DNA from 3 places in the Rhodococcus pseudokoreensis genome. Region 3 is predicted to be linked to each of the others. Evidence: riboswitches for the same ligand, from Rfam matches in the RefSeq annotation. Region 3 holds a riboswitch; each other region holds the start of a gene.
The links. Region 3 has a riboswitch for thiamine pyrophosphate ahead of thiO (glycine oxidase ThiO). Riboswitches for the same ligand answer to the same signal wherever they lie in the genome.
Positions count from the first base shown of each region.

Region 1: it holds a riboswitch for thiamine pyrophosphate, as region 3 does, so the genes downstream of both, JWS13_RS37985 (TenA family protein) here and thiO (glycine oxidase ThiO) in region 3, are expected to answer to the same signal.
Region 2: it holds a riboswitch for thiamine pyrophosphate, as region 3 does, so the genes downstream of both, JWS13_RS17455 (3-oxoacyl-ACP reductase) here and thiO (glycine oxidase ThiO) in region 3, are expected to answer to the same signal.

Region 1 is NZ_CP070619.1:7,205,237-7,211,588, forward strand. Features, by position in the region: gene JWS13_RS37975 (ABC transporter permease) at 1-703, opposite strand, end outside; gene JWS13_RS37980 (ABC transporter substrate-binding protein) at 681-1,721, opposite strand; gene JWS13_RS37985 (TenA family protein) at 1,706-2,428, opposite strand; TPP riboswitch at 2,422-2,517, opposite strand; gene JWS13_RS37990 (NUDIX hydrolase) at 2,576-3,253, opposite strand; gene JWS13_RS37995 (carboxylesterase/lipase family protein) at 3,366-4,919, shown strand; gene JWS13_RS38000 (MFS transporter) at 4,912-6,153, opposite strand; gene JWS13_RS38005 (DUF3558 domain-containing protein) at 6,238-6,352, opposite strand, start outside.
Region 2 is NZ_CP070619.1:2,692,042-2,698,393, reverse strand. Features, by position in the region: gene JWS13_RS17475 (CocE/NonD family hydrolase) at 1-773, shown strand, start outside; gene JWS13_RS17470 (oxidoreductase) at 814-1,692, shown strand; gene JWS13_RS17465 (organic hydroperoxide resistance protein) at 1,714-2,136, opposite strand; gene JWS13_RS17460 (MarR family winged helix-turn-helix transcriptional regulator) at 2,139-2,591, opposite strand; TPP riboswitch at 2,665-2,769, shown strand; gene JWS13_RS17455 (3-oxoacyl-ACP reductase) at 2,819-3,583, shown strand; gene JWS13_RS17450 (LLM class flavin-dependent oxidoreductase) at 3,585-4,880, shown strand; gene JWS13_RS17445 (CitMHS family transporter) at 4,965-6,352, shown strand, end outside.
Region 3 is NZ_CP070619.1:6,424,917-6,431,268, reverse strand. Features, by position in the region: gene JWS13_RS34460 (M20/M25/M40 family metallo-hydrolase) at 1-19, opposite strand, end outside; gene JWS13_RS34455 (ABC transporter permease) at 165-959, opposite strand; gene JWS13_RS34450 (ABC transporter ATP-binding protein) at 959-1,900, opposite strand; gene thiG (thiazole synthase) at 2,014-2,781, opposite strand; gene thiS (sulfur carrier protein ThiS) at 2,774-2,998, opposite strand; gene thiO (glycine oxidase ThiO) at 3,001-4,068, opposite strand; TPP riboswitch at 4,067-4,179, opposite strand; gene thiE (thiamine phosphate synthase) at 4,204-4,902, shown strand; gene JWS13_RS34425 (NUDIX hydrolase) at 4,903-5,661, opposite strand; gene JWS13_RS34420 (hypothetical protein) at 5,785-6,352, shown strand, end outside.

The DNA of each region.
Region 1 (6,352 bases), 780 kb from region 3:
GGTCGGTGCGGAACGAGTTCTTCTGCGTGGCCATGTAGATGCCGAGACCGGACGTGGCCCCGACGTATTCGGCGAACACGGCGCCCACGACGGCGTACGTGATGCCGATGCGCAGGGCGGTGAAGAACCGTGGGATCGCCGACGGCAACCGGACGTAGCGGAATTCCTGCCACCGTGAGGCGCCCATGCTGCGCAACAGCGCGCCCGCCTCCCGGTCGGCGGCGGCGAAACCCTCGATCAGGCCGATCGTCATCGGGAAGAACGTGGCGAGGGCGATCACGAGGACTTTCGGCAGCAGACCGAATCCGAACCAGATGATCATCAGTGGAGCGATCGCGATGATCGGCAGTGTCTGCGACACGACGAACAGCGGAACGAACGCGCGTCGCAGCCACGGCGAGAAGTCCACGAGTACGGCGAGGGCCCACGCGAAGAGCAGGGACACGGCGAACCCGATCAGCGTCACCTGCAGTGTCGCGGTCGCGTGACCGGAGATGGCGTCCCGCGCCTTCCAGCCCTGTTGGACGACCCGAAGCGGCGACGGCAGCACCTGCGGCCGGATACCGCTGACCGTCACGTACACCTGCCACGCGATCACCAGCAGTGCCACGACCACGACCGCGGGCAGCACCCGCCGCAGCAGCGGGGACGTGCCCGGGGCCGGGGTCCGGAGGGTCGGGTCAGGGCTGAGCGAGGTACTCATTGGTGAAATAGGTCGACCAGTCGGGTTCCGTGGTCAGCGGTGCCCCGTCGGGGCCGGTGAGCAGGCCGTGCTGGAACAGGAAACCGGAGTACCCCGCCCACTGCTCGGCCGTCTGTGTCCCGACCTTTCCTGAAGCGTCCTTCATGTACTGGGAGGACAGCATCTGCTGGCTCTCCCGCACGAGGGACTCGTCCGTGAAGGCGCCGGGGTTGGCGTCGATCAACATCTGTGCGGCCTCGTCCGGCCGGTCGGCGGCGAACTGATAGCCGCGCTGCAGGGCCTGGACGAACTTGCGGGCCTGCTCGGGGTGGTCTTCCATCCACTGCTCGTTGCCCTCGATGACGAGTGCGTACGCGTCCGGGAATCCGTAGTCGGTGTAGTGGAAGTAGCGCATCGGGGTGCCCCGGTGCTCGGCCTCGATACCCTCCCAGCCGAAGAACGACACGGTGAAGTCGGCGGTGCCGGAGTACACGGCCTCGTACGCCGACGTGCCGAGCGTGACGGTGGTGAATTCGCCCTTGCCGCCGTCGTTCCGGATGATCTGCTTCAGCGTCTCCTCGCCGTCCGGGTCCGCGAAACCGGCGTAGATCTTGCCGTCGAGATCCCGGGGGCGGGTGATGTCGGGGCGATCCGCCTTCACCGCGATGCCCGTCGCCCAGTGCTGCAGCGGGGCCATGACCGACGTGGTCTGGGCGCCCGCGGCCTTCGAGAACGTCGAGGAACTCTGGAAGCTCACGCCGAACTCGGCGTTACCGGCGTCGACAAGTGTGTCGGGCGAGGTGTCGTTGTACGGCAGCACCTGCACGTCGAGTCCGGCGTCGGCGAACCAGCCCTCCTGCTGGGCGACGAACAGACCGGTGTGGTTGGTGTTCGGCGTCCAGTCGAGTGCGAACCGGATGGTGTCGTCGGACTGCGAGTCGCCGGCGCAGCCGGTGAGCATCGACAGGGCCGAGACGAGGATGACGGCTGCGATGGCAGCGCGCTTGGAACGGGAGAAAAGTGTCACGACGCCGGCCATTCCTGCTTGTTGAGTGCGGTGTCCCAGAACATGAGTTCGTAGCGGCTGGCGATCGTGAACGCCTCCACCATCGCCTCGCGCTGGATGTCGGTCGCGGCCTCCGCGGCGGTGTCCACGAGTTCGCGGGCCTTCGCGACGGCGGCGTGGAACTCCTCCGCGTCGTACGTGGTCACCCACTGTGCGTACGGGTGCGACGGGTCGGCGGACAGCACCTCGCGGGCGCTCGCCGCGAGCCGGCGTCCCACGTCCGCGTAGATCCAGAAGCACGGCAGCACCGCGGCGGCGGACACCGCGTACGGCTCGGTGGCGGCGACCGCCGTCAGGTAGGAGATGTACCCGAGGCAGGCCTGCGAATGCTGCGGTTCGGCGTCCGACGCGGGGAGTCGTCCGCTGGTCAGCAGATTCTGGTGCAACGTCGCTTCGACCGTCGCGGCCTCGGCTGCCGAGCCGGCCCAGAAGCCGGCCTCAACGGGACCCGGCGCGTGCGCGGCGACCAGGGACAGGGCCTTCGCGTACCCGGTCAGGTACAGGAAATCCTGCTCGATGTACGTGCGGAACACGTCCAGCGGCAGTGTTCCGTCGCCGAGGCGGCGCAGGAACTCGAGTTCGTCGATCGCCTCGCGCAGCACCTTGGTCCGGTCCCACAAGTGGTCCGTGAATCGGGCGTGCTGGCCTGCGCCCGCAGCACCTTGGACAGAGCTATTCACAACGTTGACATCCCTTCGTCAGCATTACCTGAGCAGGTTCCCGGGTGTGTTCTCAGCCCCGCCCGTGCGGAGCACCCCGTGTCAGAACAAGCCGACCCTAGCACCGGCCGTGCCGCGAACGGAAAGGCCCCGGGTGGGTGGACGGGCTCAGCCGGCGAGGAACGCGGCCGCCCCCGGGGCGAGGGGCGCGGGGCCGCGCGTGTAGATCTCGGCGGGCCTGCCGGTCCCGACGACGGCCATGTCGCCGGTGTGCGCGAGCGCGGGCAGCATGTGCCGGCGGAACGAGTCCTTCGGGAGGGGGCGGCCGAACACCACCTCGTAGACCCGGCGCAGTTCGAGCACCGTGAACGTGTCGTCGGCCAGGCCCGACGGGTCGACGGACCGCGCGTACCGCTCGCGGAGGTCGGCGACGGCGAGGGTGACGACGTCCGCGTGGTCGAACGCGAGGTCCTGCGTCACGCGGTCGCCGTCGACGGGGATCAGCAGGGCGTCGCGGGGGAGGGCAGTGCGGGGCAGCGCCGCGCCGTGCGTCATCGACAGCACCCACCCGCGGTCGTCGCGGGCGGGGTCGTCGAACATCGCCAATTGGTGGAACTCGGCGCCGGCCAGGCCTGCCTTGATCCGCAGGCACCGCTCGGCGGCGTCGCGCAGCCGCTCGCCTTCGTGGAGGAAGGTGCCGGGAAGCGCGAGCCGGCCCGAACGGTGCGGAACCACAAGCACTTTCAGCTCGGCGCCGTCCACGGTGAGGACGGCGACGTCGACCGCCACGGACGGCCGCGGGTAGTCGAGGAGGCTCTTGCCCTCGGGATCGGTCGATGCGGCCACGGAGGAAATGTTAGCGCGCGGTTGATCTATGTCACGTTCGAACGGTCCTGCCTGCGCATCGTTGGTAGTTTGGCGGGAGATTCCCGTACGCGCTGCGTGAGGAGATTCGGCCGTGGATGTCGAGAAGTCAGGCGACACACTCGTCGTCCGCGCCCGGGACGGCGACGTGCGCGGCTATCCCGAAGGCGACGTCTACGCGTGGAAGGGGATCCCGTTCGCCGCCGCCCCCGTCGGCGATCTGCGGTTCCGGGCGCCGGCCCCGCCCGCCCCGTGGGACGGCGTGCGCGACTGCGTCGACTTCGGCCCGATGGCCCCGCAGGGTCACGGCACCGCCGTCCCGATCGACGCCGGACTCGAGATGGACGAGGACTGCCTGTCGGTCAACGTGTGGGCCCCCCGGCCCGACGGCACCCCGCGGCCGGTGATGGTGTGGATCCACGGCGGCGCCTACTGCCTGGGAACCGCAGCTCAGGGCATCTACAACGGTCGGATCCTGTCCACTCTCGGCGACGTCGTGCTGGTCTCGTTCAACTACCGGGTGGGAGCGCTCGGCTTCCTCGACCTGTCGTCGTTCTCGACGGCGGAGCGGGTGTTCGAGACCAACTGCGGGCTACGCGATCAGGTCGCCGCCCTCGAATGGGTGCGCGAGAACATCGCGTTCTTCGGCGGTGACCCGGACGAAGTGACGGTGTTCGGGGAGTCGTCGGGAGCCGGGTCGATAACCACGCTGATGACGTGCCCGAGCGCGGACGGGTTGTTCCACCGCGCGATCGCCCAGAGCCCGCCCGCCACGTCGGTGTACGGCAGCGAGCGCGCGGCCACCGTCGCGAAGCAGTTCCTCGACATCCTCGACGTGGAACCCGACCGCATCGACACGCTGCTGCGCCTCCCGTACCGCACGGTCATCGAGGCCAGCGACACGCTCGTCAACGAGGTGCCGACGAAGATCCCCGGCACACTCGCCATGGCGCCCGTGGTGGACCGCGACTTCCTGCCCCGCTACCCGGTGGCCGCGTTCCAGAAGGGGTACTCCCACCGCATCCCGCTCATCATCGGTTCCAACAAGGACGAGTCGTCGATCTTCAAGTTCATGAAATCGCCTTTGCTGCCGGTCACTTCGGATTCGGTGCAGGAGATGCTGCGGGCGATCGCGACCGATCACCCGGAATTGCCCGCGGCCCGCCTCGCCGACATCCTGTCGGCGTACCCGGACCGCGGGAAACCGAAGGGCGCGCTCGCGATGTCCCGCGACGCCGCGTTCCGGATGCCCGCCCTGTGGGTGGCCGACGCCCACAGCAGGCACTCGCCGACGTGGATGTACCGGTTCGACCAGGCCACCCCGATGCTCAAGGCCGCACGCATCGGAGCCGGGCACGCCACCGAACTCCCGTACGTGTTCGGCAATTTCGACACCCTCAACATCGACCCGACGTTCTGGCTCGGCGGCCGGAAGACGGCACTCGAGGTGTCCGGCCGGATCCAGCGCCGGTGGCTCGCGTTCGCGCGGCACGGTGTCCCCGCCGCCCTGGACGCGTCCAAGCACTGGGCCCCCTACGACGAGGAGAACCGCTCCACGCTGCTGATCGACGGCGCGGACACCCTCGTGAATGACCCGGACAAGGAGATGCGGGTCGCCTGGGGCAACGACGTCATGGGCTTCAACTGACCGGCACCTTCTCGTCCAGTTCCTTCAGCACGGGCAGCGCGAAGCACGCCAGCCCGATGATCAGGACCGGGATCGCGAGCACGAAGAACGTCGGCTGGATTCCCCACTTGTCGAGGATCGGGCCGGCCAGCAGATAGCCCAGCGGACCCGCCGCATACGCGGTGGACGTCATCACCCCGGTGACCCGGCCGCGCATGTGCTCCGGGCTGCGAGTCTGCATGGCGTAGTTCGCGATCGGGCCGACCGGGCCGAACACCAGACCCTGCAGGAGAGCCAGCGCCAGGATCGCCCACAGCGGAGGAAGGAACGCCATCGCGACCATCGCCGCGCCCAGCACCGTCACCGCCACCACCATCAGCATCCGGCGCGACACGAACGGCGCGAGCGGTCCGTACGCAAGGGCGCCCACCACGCCGCCGATGCTGAGCGCCATCAGCACCGAACCCAGTTGCGCAGGTTTGTCGAGTTCGGTGAAGTACACCGGGAACACCACCGACTCGACCGGCATGTACAGCGCGACCACCGCCATGTCCACGAGCGCGATCGTGCGCAGGAGCCGGTTGTGCCACACGAACTTCAATCCTTCGAGCGTGCCGTGCCAGATGGACGTCGGACGCGTCGCGGTGTCCGGCCTGCCGGCGTTCTCGAGACGCAGGAACGCGATCGTCGCCACGGACAGCAGGAATCCGGCGGCAGCGACCCACAACGTGTTCACCGCACCCACGGTGGCGATGAGGACGCCACCGATACCCGGCCCGACGAGATACGCCACGTTGTAATTGGCCTCGTAGAGGCTGTTCATCCGGTCGAGGGACCATCCCGCGGACTTCGTGGCGGCGGGCAGCATCGACTCCCTGGCCGCGATGCCGGCCGGATCGAACGCGGCGCCGATCGCGGCGAGGACGGCGATCACCGTGACGGTGAGTCCCGCCGTGGTCGCGATCACCGGGATGGCCGCCACGGACAGGGCCGACAGGCAGTCGGAGATCAGCGACGTGCGACGTCGTCCGAACAGGTCGACGAACGTGCCCGCGAACAGGCTCGACAGCAACAACGGGAGGGTGGCCGCGCCCGCGACGATCGCGGCGTCGGACGCGCGACCGGTCTGCTCGAGCACGAGCCACGGCAGCACGACGATCACGATGCCGTTGCCCGTGGAGGAGAACAGCGTCGCGACGTTCAGCAGGATCAGGGGCCCGAACCGTCGAGTCACAGCCGTCTCGGTGGCGGTCACGGCAGGGGTCCTCTGGTCGGCTCGGTCGGTGGTCCTTCGACGCTAACAGCGAGGTCGTGGCCACCGCGAGCGAATTTTCGGCCGCTACTGGTTGCGTTGCAGGGTCAACTCGGCGAGCGTGCGCGCGCCGTCGCACGGGTCGCCCGTCCCGGACCGCTGCTGCACCCACCACGTGATGACACCGGAGTAGGCGGCGGTG
Region 2 (6,352 bases), 3.7 Mb from region 3:
TGTACCAGCAGGGCAACGGCTGGACCACCACCGATCAGTTCCCGCGGGCCGGTGTCGACTACCAGCGGATGTACCTGTCGGGTGCCGCCAGCGGCACCGCCGGGCACGCCGCCCACGACGGCAGCCTGGTGCCGGCGAAACCCGGCGACACGGCTCAGCTCACCGTCGCTCCCGGTCTCCGCGGGCTCTGCTCCCGCGACGGAACGCAGGGCACCGCGGGCGCGGCCGTCGTCTTCGGGTCGGTGTGCAGCAAGGACTCCCGCTTCAACGAGGCCGAGGGCCTGACGTTCACCAGCGCCCCCGTCACGCAGCCCACGGAACTGTCGGGTCCGGTCAACCTGCACCTCGAGACCGTGCTGGACGCGCCCGACGGATTCTGGGCGGTGACTTTGAACGACGTCGCCCCGGACGGCACGTCGACCCCGCTCACCAACGGTGCGCTCACCGCTTCGATGCGGGCCGTGGACGATTCGAAGAGCACCAGGTCGGCGAACGGCGACTACACCGAACCGCACCACTATCTGACGGTGGCCGCCCGTCAGCCGCTGATTCCGGGTGAGGTGACACCGGTCGACATCAACTTCGTGCCCACCGACGCGGTCCTCGCGCCGGGGCACCGGTTGCGCGTCGACGTGTACGCGGGCAGCGTTCCCCGGTACCTGCCGCTCGGGCCGATTCTGGCGGACAGCCAGCTGAAGCCGCAGCACGTGGCGTTGTCGCCGGACCGGCCGAGTTTCCTCAATCTGCCGCTGGTCGGGGCGCAGGCGTGGTGACGGGTTCACGCCGCGTCCCGGGATCCGTAGGGTTGACGGCATGACCAAGTGGACAGCTTCGGACATCGTCGATCAGAGCGGCCGCACGTTCGTCGTCACGGGCGCCAACAGTGGTCTGGGGGAGGTGGCCGCGCGGGCCCTGGGCAAGGCGGGAGCGCACGTCGTGCTGGCCTGCCGCAACACCCACAAGGGTGAGGTGGTCGCGCGGTCGATCGGTGACAACGCCGAGGTGCGCCGTCTCGACCTGTCCGACCTCGCGTCGGTGCGCGAGTTCGCCGCCGGCGTCGATTCCGTCGACGTGCTCGTGAACAACGCCGGGGTGATGGCGGTTCCGCAGCGCAAGACCGCCGACGGATTCGAAATGCAGATCGGCACAAATCATCTCGGGCACTTCGCGTTGACCGGACTGCTGCTCGGCAAGATCACCGATCGGGTCGCCACGATGTCGAGTGCGGCACATCAGGCCGGGACGATCCACCTCGACGATCTCAACTGGGAACGCCGCAAGTACAACCGGTGGAGCGCGTACGGGCAGTCGAAACTCGCGAATCTGCTGTTCACGTACGAATTGCAGCGCAGACTGGCCGCGGCGGGGTCGCCCGTCAAGGCAGTGGCCGCGCATCCCGGCTACGCGTCGACCAATCTGCAGGCGCACACCGAATCGGTGCAGGACAAGCTGATGGCCGTGGGCAACCGGATCTTCGCGCAGTCGGCGGAGATGGGGACGCTGCCGATGTTGTTCGCGGCCACCGCCCCCGACGTGATCGGCGGCAGTTACATCGGGCCGGACGGCCTGTTCGAGCAGCGTGGCCACCCGAAGGTGGTGGGCTCCAACAAGAAGTCGCGGGACGAGCAGACCGCGAAGGGTCTGTGGTCGCTGTCGGAGGACCTGACGGGCGTCGAGTACAAGTTCGGGTGACCCGACGCCCGCGCAGGTGTCTCAGTCTTCGGTGACCTCGAGGGTGACGTCGACGTTGCCGCGGGTGGCGTTGGAGTAGGGGCACACCTGATGTGCCTTCTCCGTCAGTTCGAGCGCCTCCGCGCGCGGCAGGTGGGGGAGGGACACCTCGAGGGTGACGGCGAGGCCGAATCCGCCGCCGTCCGTGGAGCCGATCCCGACGCGGGCGCCGACGGCCGAGTCGGCGACGTTCGCCCCGGCCTGACGCCCGACGAGCTGGAGTGCGGAGTGGAAGCACGCCGCGTATCCGGCGGCGAACAGCTGCTCGGGGTTGGTGCCGTCGCCGGACCCGCCCATCTCGGTGGGGATGGCGAGGTTCAGGTCGAGCCGGCCGTCGGACGTGCGGGCGTGGCCGTTGCGGCCTTCCCCGGTTGCGAGGGCTTCGGCGGTGTAGACGATCTTCATGGTTACTTCTCTCCTGTTGGGGTTTCGAAACTGTGGAGCGATTCGGTGAGGCGCGACAGGGTGTCCCGCAGGGCGACGAGTTCGTCGACGCCCATTCCCGTCGACCGGGCGAGTTCGGTGGGGATGCCCTCCGCGGCGGTGCGGAGGCCCGCGCCCTTCTCGGTGAGGTGGATCCCGACCCGGCGTTCGTCGGCCGACGAGCGCCTGCGTTCGACCAGGCCCAGCATGTCGAGGCGCTTGAGTAGTGGCGACAGCGTGCCGGTGTCGAGGTCGAGGGCGTCGCAGATCTCTCGCACCCCGCGACCGTCCTGTTCCCAGAGCACCAATAGCACGAGGTACTGCGGGTAGGTCACGCCCAGTGCGTCGAGCATCGACCGGTATCTCGCGGTCATCGCCCGGGAGGCCGAGTACAGCGCGAAGCACACCTGGCGGTCGAGGGCGAGGTTGTCGGTCACCCCTGAATAGTTGCACACAACTAGGTTGTGCACAACCAAGAAATCGAAAACGGTGAATGCCCTTACACTGTTGGCCAGTGACACGGGGTGCTGCCCAGCGAGGATCCGGGCGGCTGAGAAGACACCCGTCGAACCTGAACTGGGTAATGCCGGCGAAGGGATGTCGCGGAGACGGCCGTATGCGCTCATCCGATGTCTCGTCGCCGACCGATCGGAAGGTGACAGCAATGCAGCTCGACAAGCAGATCGTCCTGGTGACCGGCGGTGGCCGGGGCCTCGGTTCCGCCATCGTGCGCTCGTTCGCGGCGCAGCACGCGCGGGTGGTCGTGAACTACCGCAACAGCCGGGATGCGGCGGAGGAACTCGCAGCATCCCTGGGTGCGGACCGCGCGGTCGCGCTTCAGGCAGACGTCACCGATGCCGCGCAGGTGGCAGCACTGTTCGCCGCCGCGGAAGCGCACTTCGGATCGCCGGTGACCACCGTGATCAACAACGCCCTCGCCGACTTCTCCTTCAACGGCGACGCACGCGACAAGGCGGACGTCATCACGTGGGAGGCCTTCGACTCACAGTTGCGCGGCAGCGTGCAGGCGACCCTGAACACCACGCAGGCCGCGCTGCCGGGCATGCGCGCGCTCGGGTTCGGCCGCATCGTGAACATCGGAACCAATCTGTTCCAGAACCCCGTCGTCCCGTACCACGACTACACCGCCGCCAAGGCCGCCGCGCTGTCGCTGACCCGCACCCTCGCCGCCGACCTCGGGCCCGACGGCATCACCGTCAACATGGTCTCGGGCGGGCTGCTGCGCACCACCGACGCGAGCGCCGCCACCCCCGGCGAGGTGTTCGACCTCATCGCGGCGAGCACTCCGCTGCAGCGGGTCACCACCCCCGACGAGTTCGCCGACGCGGTCCTGTTCTTCGCGTCCCCGTGGTCGCGCTCGGTGACCGGCCAGAACCTCGTCGTCGACGGCGGACTGGTCAAGGACTGACATGAGCGACGCCCGGCAACTGCACTTCAACGCGTTCCTGTTCGGCTGCGGGCACCACGGCGCCGCGTGGCGGCACCCCGCCTCGCAGGTGGAGCGGCTCAGCGACATCGCCTACTACGAGGAACTGGCGCAGACGGCGGAGCGGGGTTGCCTCGACGCCGTGTTCTTCGCCGACGGACATTCGGTGCGCGACCCCGCGTCCGGGGGCATGTGGTTCCTCGAACCGCTCACCGCACTGTCCGCGATGGCGCGGGCGACCGAGCGGGTCGGTCTCGTGACGACCGTGTCCACCACGTTCTACACCCCGTTCCACGCCGCGCGGATGCTGGCGTCGCTCGACCACATCAGCGGCGGCCGCGCCGGCTGGAACGTGGTGACGTCGATGTTCGACGCCGAGGCCCGCAATCACGGTCTCGAGGAGATGCCGCCGCACGACGACCGCTATACGCGCGCCGCGGAGTTCGTCGAGGTGGCACTCGCGCTGTGGGATTCGTGGGAGCCCGACGCGCTCGTGCTCGACCGGGAGGGTCTCTTCGCGGATCCGGCCAAGGTGAACCCGGTCGGGCATCGGGGCAAGCATTTCCTCGTGGACGGTCCGCTGACCGTGCCGCACTCGCCGCAGGGGCGTCCGGTGCTGTTCCAGGCGGGCGCGTCGGATCAGGGCCGTGACCTGGCCGCCCGGTGCGCCGAGGGCATCTACGCCGTCGCCTACGACCTCACGGCCGCGCAGAGTTACTACGGCGACGTGAAGCGGCGCATCCGCGCCGCGGGCCGCGACGCCGACGCCGTGACCGTGATGCCCGGTCTCGTCACCTACGTGGGCTCGACCACAGAGGAGGCGCGCCGGAAGAAGGCGGAACTCGACGCGCTCCTGCCCGTCGAACAATCGCTGGCGCAGTTGTCGATGTTCGTCCAGCAGGACTGCAGCGCATGGGAACTGGACGCACCCGTTCCCGCGCTGCCGCCGCTGTCGGAGTTCACCGGACCGCAGGGCCGGTACGACACGATCCTCCGGATCATCGAGAAGGACCGTCCCACCGTGCGGTCGCTGCTGGGCACGCTGGCGGCCGGTGGCGGGCACTGCACCATGATCGGCACCCCGGAATCGATCGCCGACGAGATCGAGGTGTGGTTCCGCAGCGGCGGCGCCGACGGCTTCAACCTGATGCCCCCGCTCTATCCGAACGGTCTCGCCGACTTCGTCGACGAGGTGATTCCCGTCCTGCAGAAGCGCGGGCTGTTCCGCGCGGAGTACGAGACGGAGACTCTGCGCGATCATCTCCGGGGTCGCCGGTAGTTGCCACCACAAAGAACACAACCTTCTCTAAGTACGCAACAGTGACTGTGAGCGTCCCTCCCCCCGACACTGGCTGTTATCGCGATCACATCGCGGTGCAAGCTCGGACGAGGAGTGGCAATGCTGGTAGCGCTCGGCTTTCTGATGGTGGCCGTGTTCATGTTCTTGATCATGTCCAAACGGGCCACTCCCGTGGTCGGGCTGATCGCCGTCCCGGTCGCATTCGGCATCGCGGCCGGGGCGGGTCTCGGCATCGGCGACATGATCACCGATGGGATCAAATCGCTGGCCCCGACGGCCGCGTTGCTGTTCTTCGCGATCATCTTCTTCGGGATCATGATCGACGTCGGCCTGTTCGACCCGCTGGTGAAACTCATCCTCCGGCTCGTCCGCAACGACCCCATGCGGCTCGTCGTCGGTACCGCGGTGCTCGCGATGGTGGTGTCGCTGGACGGTGACGGATCCACGACGTTCATCATCGTGACGTCCGCACTGTTGCCGCTGTACATGAAGCTGAAGGTCAGCCCCGTCGTGCTCACGGTGGTCGCCGGCCTGGCGAACGGCGCGATGAACATCGTCCCGTGGGGTGGACCGACGGTCCGGGCCGCCTCGGCGCTGGGCATCTCGCCGTCGGACGTGTTCGTCCCGATGATCCCGTCGCTCGTGGTCGGACTCGTCGTCGTGCTGCTGTTCGCCGTGCAGCTCGGCTACAGCGAGCGCCGCCGCATCGGCACACTCGAACTCACCGACGAGCGTCTCCTCGTCTCCGCGGGCTCCAGCCTCCGCCGCTCCGGCTCGGGCTCGGGCACCGGGGGCAATGGTGACGCACCCCGGACGGGTGGCGGTTCCGGCGACGCCGGTTCGGACGACGGCCAGGGCTTCGCCGACGGCCTCGACCCCCAGCGGCCCACGCTGCGACCGAAGCTGTTGTGGTTCAACATGCTCGTGACCGTGACGCTGCTCGTCGTGCTCGTGATGGACGTGCTGCCGATTCCGGTGCTGTTCATGGTGGCCGCGGCGATCGCGCTGACGGTGAACTTCCCGCGGGTCAAGGAACAGCAGGAAGCGATCACCCGGCACTCGTCGAGCATCGTCTCCGTCGTCGCGATGGTGTTCGCCGCGGCCGTGCTCACCGGCGTATTCCAGGGCACCGGCATGGTCGAGGCGATGGCGCAGTGGCTGCTCGAGATCATCCCCGCCGCGCTCGGACCGCACCTGGCCGTCATCACCGGCATCCTGAGCCTGCCGTTCACGTTCTTCATGAGCAACGACGCCTTCTACTTCGGCGTCATGCCGGTGCTCGCCGAGACGGCGGCCACGTACGGCATCGAACCGGTCGAGATGGCCCGCGCCTCCATCACCGGCCAGACCTTCCACATGCAGAGCCCCCTCGTCCCGGCCATCCTGCTGCTCGTCACCCTGGCGGGGGTCCCGTTGGCGGACCACCACAAGAAGGTGCTGTGGCGCGCGGC
Region 3 (6,352 bases):
AAACTCCCCGTAGTCGCATGTCGGGAGCCTAACGCAGAAGCACCTGTGGGCCGGCGCGAATGGATTTCGCACCGGCCCACAGGCTCCCGCCCCACCGTCACCCTCAGCCAGGTCTCCCGACGATCACCTGGCGGAGAAGCAGGGCGAGAACACTGTATCGGGTGTCAGGCGTCGCGCTTGTTGACGACCACCAGTCCGGCCCCGAAGATCACGAACACGAACACCGCAAAGTACACGAGGCTGCCCCACGGGCCCCAGTGGAAATCGACTCCCTGCGGCGCCCCCAGGAAATTGTTGGCGTTGAGGAACGGCAGGAACGGCATGATCTTCTGGCCGAACGAGCCGAACAGGTTGAACAGGCTCTCGATCAGCAGCGGCCACAGCAGCAGCAGGGCGATCGCGCCCGCGGACTGACGCAGCAGGGTGCCGACTCCGACGGCGAGAACCACGCACAGGAACGCGTAGATCGGGACGCCGTAGATCGACCGCCACGCGTCCGCACCGGTCAGGGTGAGTGCCGCTCCCGCCTCGTCGCCTGCCGTCGCCTTCGCGATGGCGTACGCGCCGAACGTGAGGACGAACGTCAGCACGGCGCCGAACGCGCCGATCAGGCCTGCCTTCGCGATCAGGACGGACGCCCGGTTCGGGATGGCCTGGAACGTGGTGCGGATGACCCCGAACCGGTATTCGCTGGTCACGGCGAGCGCGGCGAGGATCATCAGGACCAGCACGCCGAATCCGGACACACCGCCCACGGCGTCCGCCATCTGCGGCAGGAACGGATCGAAATCGGGTTGCCTACCGTCCGCGATCTGGTTGTTGAAGGAGTTGATGCTGGCCTTCGCGCTGAGCCCGATGACTGCGGCGAGGCCGAGTCCCAGCACGATGATGATGACCGTGCACCACCACGGCGACCTCGTCGACGTGATCTTGATCCGTTCGGCATTGAGAACAGCCATTACAGTGCACCCCTCATCACATCTTCGACGCCCTCTGCGTGGTACTGCACGTCGTCTCCGGTCAACTTCATGAAGGCGTCTTCCAGCGATCCGCGCTGAGATGCCAACTCGTGCAGGACGATGCCCTGCGAACCGGCGATCCCGCCGACGACGTCCGTCGACGAATCCACCACGACGAGCGCCTGCTGCCCGTCGGATCCGTCCTCGCGCACGGTGAGCCCGTTGGACGTGAGCGCGCTGCGCAGCGCGTCCAACTGTGGGCTCCGCACGCGCACCGTCGATTCCGAGGACTTGCTGACGAACTCGGACACGGTGGTGTCGGCGATCAGCCGGCCGCGGCCGATGACCACCAGATGTTCTGCGGTGAGCGCCATCTCGGACAGCAGGTGGCTCGACACCAGCACGGTGCGGCCCTCGGCGGCGAGGCGCTGCATGAACTTCCGGATCCAGACGATGCCCTCCGGGTCGAGCCCGTTCACCGGCTCGTCGAACAGCAGCACCTTCGGGTCGCCGAGCAGGGTGGCGGCCAGGCCCAGTCGCTGGGACATGCCGAGCGAGAACCCGCCGGCCTTCTTCCCCGCCACCTCGGTGAGCCCGACGAGGTGCAGCACCTCGTCGACGCGGCTCTTCGGCAGCGAGTTGGACGCCGCCATCCACTGCAGGTGGGCGCGGGCCGAGCGGTTGGGGTGCACCCATTTCGCGTCGAGCAGGGCCCCCACCGTCCGCAGCGGCTGCACCAGGTCGCTGTACGGTTTGCCGTCGATCAGCGCGCTGCCCGCCGTGGGGCGGTCCAGCCCGAGGATCATGCGCATCGTCGTCGATTTGCCTGCACCGTTCGGGCCGAGGAAGCCGGTGACCATACCCGGCTTCACGTTGAACGTCAGGTTGTCCACCGCCTTCGTCGCACCGAAGGTCTTTGTCAGTCCCCTCACTTCAATCATGATGAGAAGGATGCCGGAACCTGCGGCCGGCGCGCATCGGCCGCAGGTCTACTCCCGACTCGTCCCCTGGTACCGGTCGGACCCTGAACCAGACCCCGACGCGACCCCGAGATCTACGACGACGCCTGCGCCCAGAACCGCTTGGGGATGCGGCCGGCGTGACGTGCCTCGTATCCCGCCACCACGGCCCCGCGCATCGCCGACGCCATGAGCGCCGGATCCTTCGCCCTGGTCACCGCGGTGGCCAGCAGGACGGCGTCGCAGCCGAGTTCCATCGCGAGGGTCGCGTCGCTGGCGGTCCCGATGCCGGCGTCGAGGATGACCGGTACCCCGGCACCGTCCACGATCATCTCGATGTTGTGCGGGTTCGCGATACCGAGCCCGGTGCCGATCGGCGAACCCAGCGGCATCACGGCCACGCAGCCGACGTCCTCGAGCCTGCGGGCCAGCACCGGGTCGTCGGTGGTGTACGGCAGGACGACGAACCCGTCGTCGACCAGTTGCTCGGCGGCGCTGACCAACTCGATGGCGTCGGGCATGAGGGTGCGTTCGTCGGCGATGACCTCGAGCTTCACCCAGTCGGTTTCGAGCGCCTCCCGGGCAAGTTGCGCCGTCAGCACCGCCTCCGCCGCCCCGCGACAGCCCGCGGTGTTGGGCAGCGGCGCGATGTCGAGCCGGCGCAGCAGATCCAGCACCCCGGTGCCGCCGACGGCGTCGACGCGGCGCATCGCGACCGTGGTCAGCTCGGTGCCGGACGCGACGAGCGCCTCTTCGAGCACCGTCAGGTTGGCGGCGCCGCCGGTGCCCATGATCAACCGTGAACCGAACGTGCGGCCCGCGATCGTGAGGCCCTTCTGCACGCCGGGCGTCGTGTCAGCCACCCTGCACCGCCGTCAGGATCTCGATCTCCCAGCCCCGGACCACGAGCTCGTCCCACCGGGCGCGGGGGAACACGGCGCCGTTCACGGCCACCGCGATGCCCTTGGTCGGCAGGTTCAGCGCCTCCAGCAGCCCGGTGACGGTCAACGGTTCCGTGAACTCGTGATCCTCGCCGTTGACGCTGATGCCGATCGGCACCACTACTTGCTGCTCACTCATCTCTACCTCGCTACTTTCTCGAACCGTTCGGGGTCGGCGGCCTTCGCCTCGACCAGTGCCGAGCCCTCCAACAATGCCACCGTCGCGTCGGCGGTCACCGGGGTGAGCAGAATGCCGTTGCGGCCGTGTCCCGTCGCCACCACGACCCGATCGGACACCCGGCCGATCAGCGGCAGGTTGTCCGGGGTCATCGGACGCAGACCCGCCGAGATCTCCCGCAGTTCGTACTCGCCGATGGCGGGCATCAAAGCCTCCGCATCCGCGATCAGATCCCGCACACCGGCCACCGTGACCTGCGTGTCGTTGCCCGATTCGTACTGGGTGGCGCCGACGACGATGCCGTCGGCACGCGGCACCAGGTACGCGGGCCTGCCGTGGACGCTGCCGCGGATGGTCCGGCCCGGCGCGGGTGTCACCCCGGGACGGGCCCGCAACCGCAGGATCTCGCCCTTCACCGGGCGCACCGGAAGTCCCGGCCACAGTGCCGGTGACGCGACGCCCGCGGTGACGACGATCTGGTCCGTGCCGAGGCCGTCGAGACTGCGCACGGCCTCACCGATCAGCTCCACCCCGGCGTCGACGGCGCACTTCTGCAACGCCTGCAGGAGCAGCCTGTTGTCGACGGCCAGTTCGTCGACGGCCAAGAGCCCCAACCGGACTCCGCGACCCAGCATCGGCTCGAGCGCGCGGACTTCGGCGCGATTCAGGATCTGCAGATCCCGGCCCTGCGCCCCCACCCACTCGGCGATGGTCCGGAGGTCTTCGGCGTCGGCGCCGTCCAGCGCGACGGTGAGCGAACTCTCCGACGTGAACAGGTCGACGCCGGCCCCGGCCTCCAGTTCCTTCCCGAACTCGGGCCACCGGTCGAGCGACGCGCTCCCCAGTTCGAGGACGCTCTCCTCACCGGGCCAGCCCTCGGACAACGGGGCGAGCATGCCGCCCGCCACCCAGGACGCTCCCGAACCGATCGACGGGTCGTACAGCTTCACCGACCAGCCGTTGCGGGCTGCTCGCCACGCAATCGACAGGCCGATCACTCCGCCTCCGACGACGGATACCGATCTCGCCATTGAACTCCACCTCACTTCCTGCGCCGGCATGATCCGGGTCAGGTATGACGGTCGGGCTCGGCGTGAGCCCCTCTCAGCCCCACGTTCCCCGGGACTCCCGTGTTGCACTTTCACCGTAGAGGCTACCGTCATGCCGTGACCACCTCGCATCACAGCAACCTCACGGACCGTCGGCGCCGCCTCGGAACAGCACGTTTGTACCTGTGCACCGATGCTCGGCGCGAGAAGGGCGACCTGGCGCAGTTCGCCGAGGCCGCGCTGTCCGGCGGCGTCGACATCATCCAGCTCCGCGACAAGGGCTCGGCCGGTGAGAAGAAGTTCGGCACGATGGACGCCAGGGACGAACTGGCGGCACTGTCGGTGCTCGCGGCCGCGGCCAGGCGGCACGGGGCGCTGCTCGCCGTCAACGACCGGGCCGACATGGCGCTGGCCGCCGGCGCCGACGTCCTGCACCTCGGTCAGGGCGACCTGCCCGTCCCCTACGCGCGGACCGTGGTGGGTTCGGACGTCCTGATCGGCCGGTCCACGCACAGCCGCGCACAGGCCAGCCTCGCGGCGATCGAGGACGGCGTCGACTACTTCTGCACCGGACCGGTGTGGGCGACGCCCACCAAGCCCGGGCGGACCGCGTCGGGCATCGACCTGGTGCGCTCGACCGCCGACTCCGCACCGAACCGCCCGTGGTTCGCGATCGGCGGCATCGACGAGTCCCGGGTTCCGGAGATCCTCGCCGCGGGCGCCGACCGCATCGTCGTCGTGCGGGCCATCACCGAGGCCCGCGACCCGCAGGCCGCCGCGCGCTCACTGTCCGCCCTGCTGCAGCAGAACGCGTAGTTACGCCTGCGCGAGCCAGTCGTGCACCGTGGCGGGCGGCAGGATCACGACGGTGGCGGGCAGCTGTTCGATCAGGTGGGGGTCGGTGGTGACGACCGCGGTCACCGTTCCCAGTGTGGTGCCGTGACCTGCCGGTTCGGCGAGGCGACCGACCGTGTCCAGTGCCTCGAGCACCTCGACCCGCGGCAGCCACCCGTAGGTGCCGTCCGGCAGGTGCACGGTGCGGGGCAGTGCCCTCGACAGCTGCGCCGGCGCGCCGCGCTCCCCCAGGACGTCGTGCCGGTCGAGCAGCAGTCGCACCTCGGTGGTGCGTAGTTGCGGCCACCCCGCTTCGAATCCGGGGTGCAGTGGCAGCCCGGCGACGTCCGTTTCCCGCACCCAGCGCAGTTCGGTGCTCTCACCGTTCGCGACGGTGGGCAGCGGGCGCTCGGCGTCGGCGATCACCGTGGTGTAGCTCCAGCCGCTGGCGGCTTTCATGGTGACGACCTCGGTGCGGACGCGGATCGCCGCGCTCTCGATGCCGGCTTCCTCGTGCGCCTCGCGCACCGCGGCGTGGGTGGTGGTCTCGTGGCTGTCCCGGGCACCGCCGGGCAGCGCCCACGTCCCGCCCTGGTGGCTCCAGGCCGCACGGTGCTGTAGCAGCACGGCCGGCGTCTCGTCCGGGAGCGGCGCACGCAGCAACAACCCGGCCGCACCGTGCTTGCCCCAATGACGACTGCCGTCCGGCCCGGTCGCCCAGCCGTCACCGTCACCACGCATCGACTACCCCTGTCCGACCTGATGGGTCTCCCTGCAGTTCCCTCACACTAACGGTTTCTGCCGGAAGTGCCCGATATCCCCAGTCACCGACTCCTGCTTATATGCTCCCCACAAGGTGCGGCCGTGACACGGGAGGGGTGCGAGGTGGTTCTGCGTGAGGCGCCGTCGATCGAACCCCACGGCAGCCGCGCCCTGTCTGCCGCCGCGGACGACGACGTCGACCCCGCCGTCGCACGTCGTAAGGAACTTCGCGCATTCCTGGCGTCAACCCCAGCCAAGCTCACCGCCCTCGGCACGCTCCTGGTGCTGTTCACCCTGACCGCCGGTCTCGTGGCCGCGTCGTCGGTGAACAGCAGGGAGGCCACCCTCGACAGCGTCCTCGCCGAGACCGAACCGCTGTCGTTCTCAGCGCAGAACCTCTACAGCGCCCTGTCGGTGGCGGACGCCGCGGCGACGACGGCGTTCATCTCCGGCGGTCTCGAACCCCCCGAACTCCGGGACACGTACGCGCAGGCGCTCGGCACTGCCTCCTCCGACCTCGTGTACGCGTCCGGCGGGCTCGCCGCCGGCGACGTGGACAGCAGGCGCCTGCTCGCCTCCATCTCCACCGACCTCAGCGTCTACTCCGGTCTCGTCGAGACGGCGCGGGCCAACAACCGCACCGGTCATCCCGTGGGCGCGGCCTACCTCA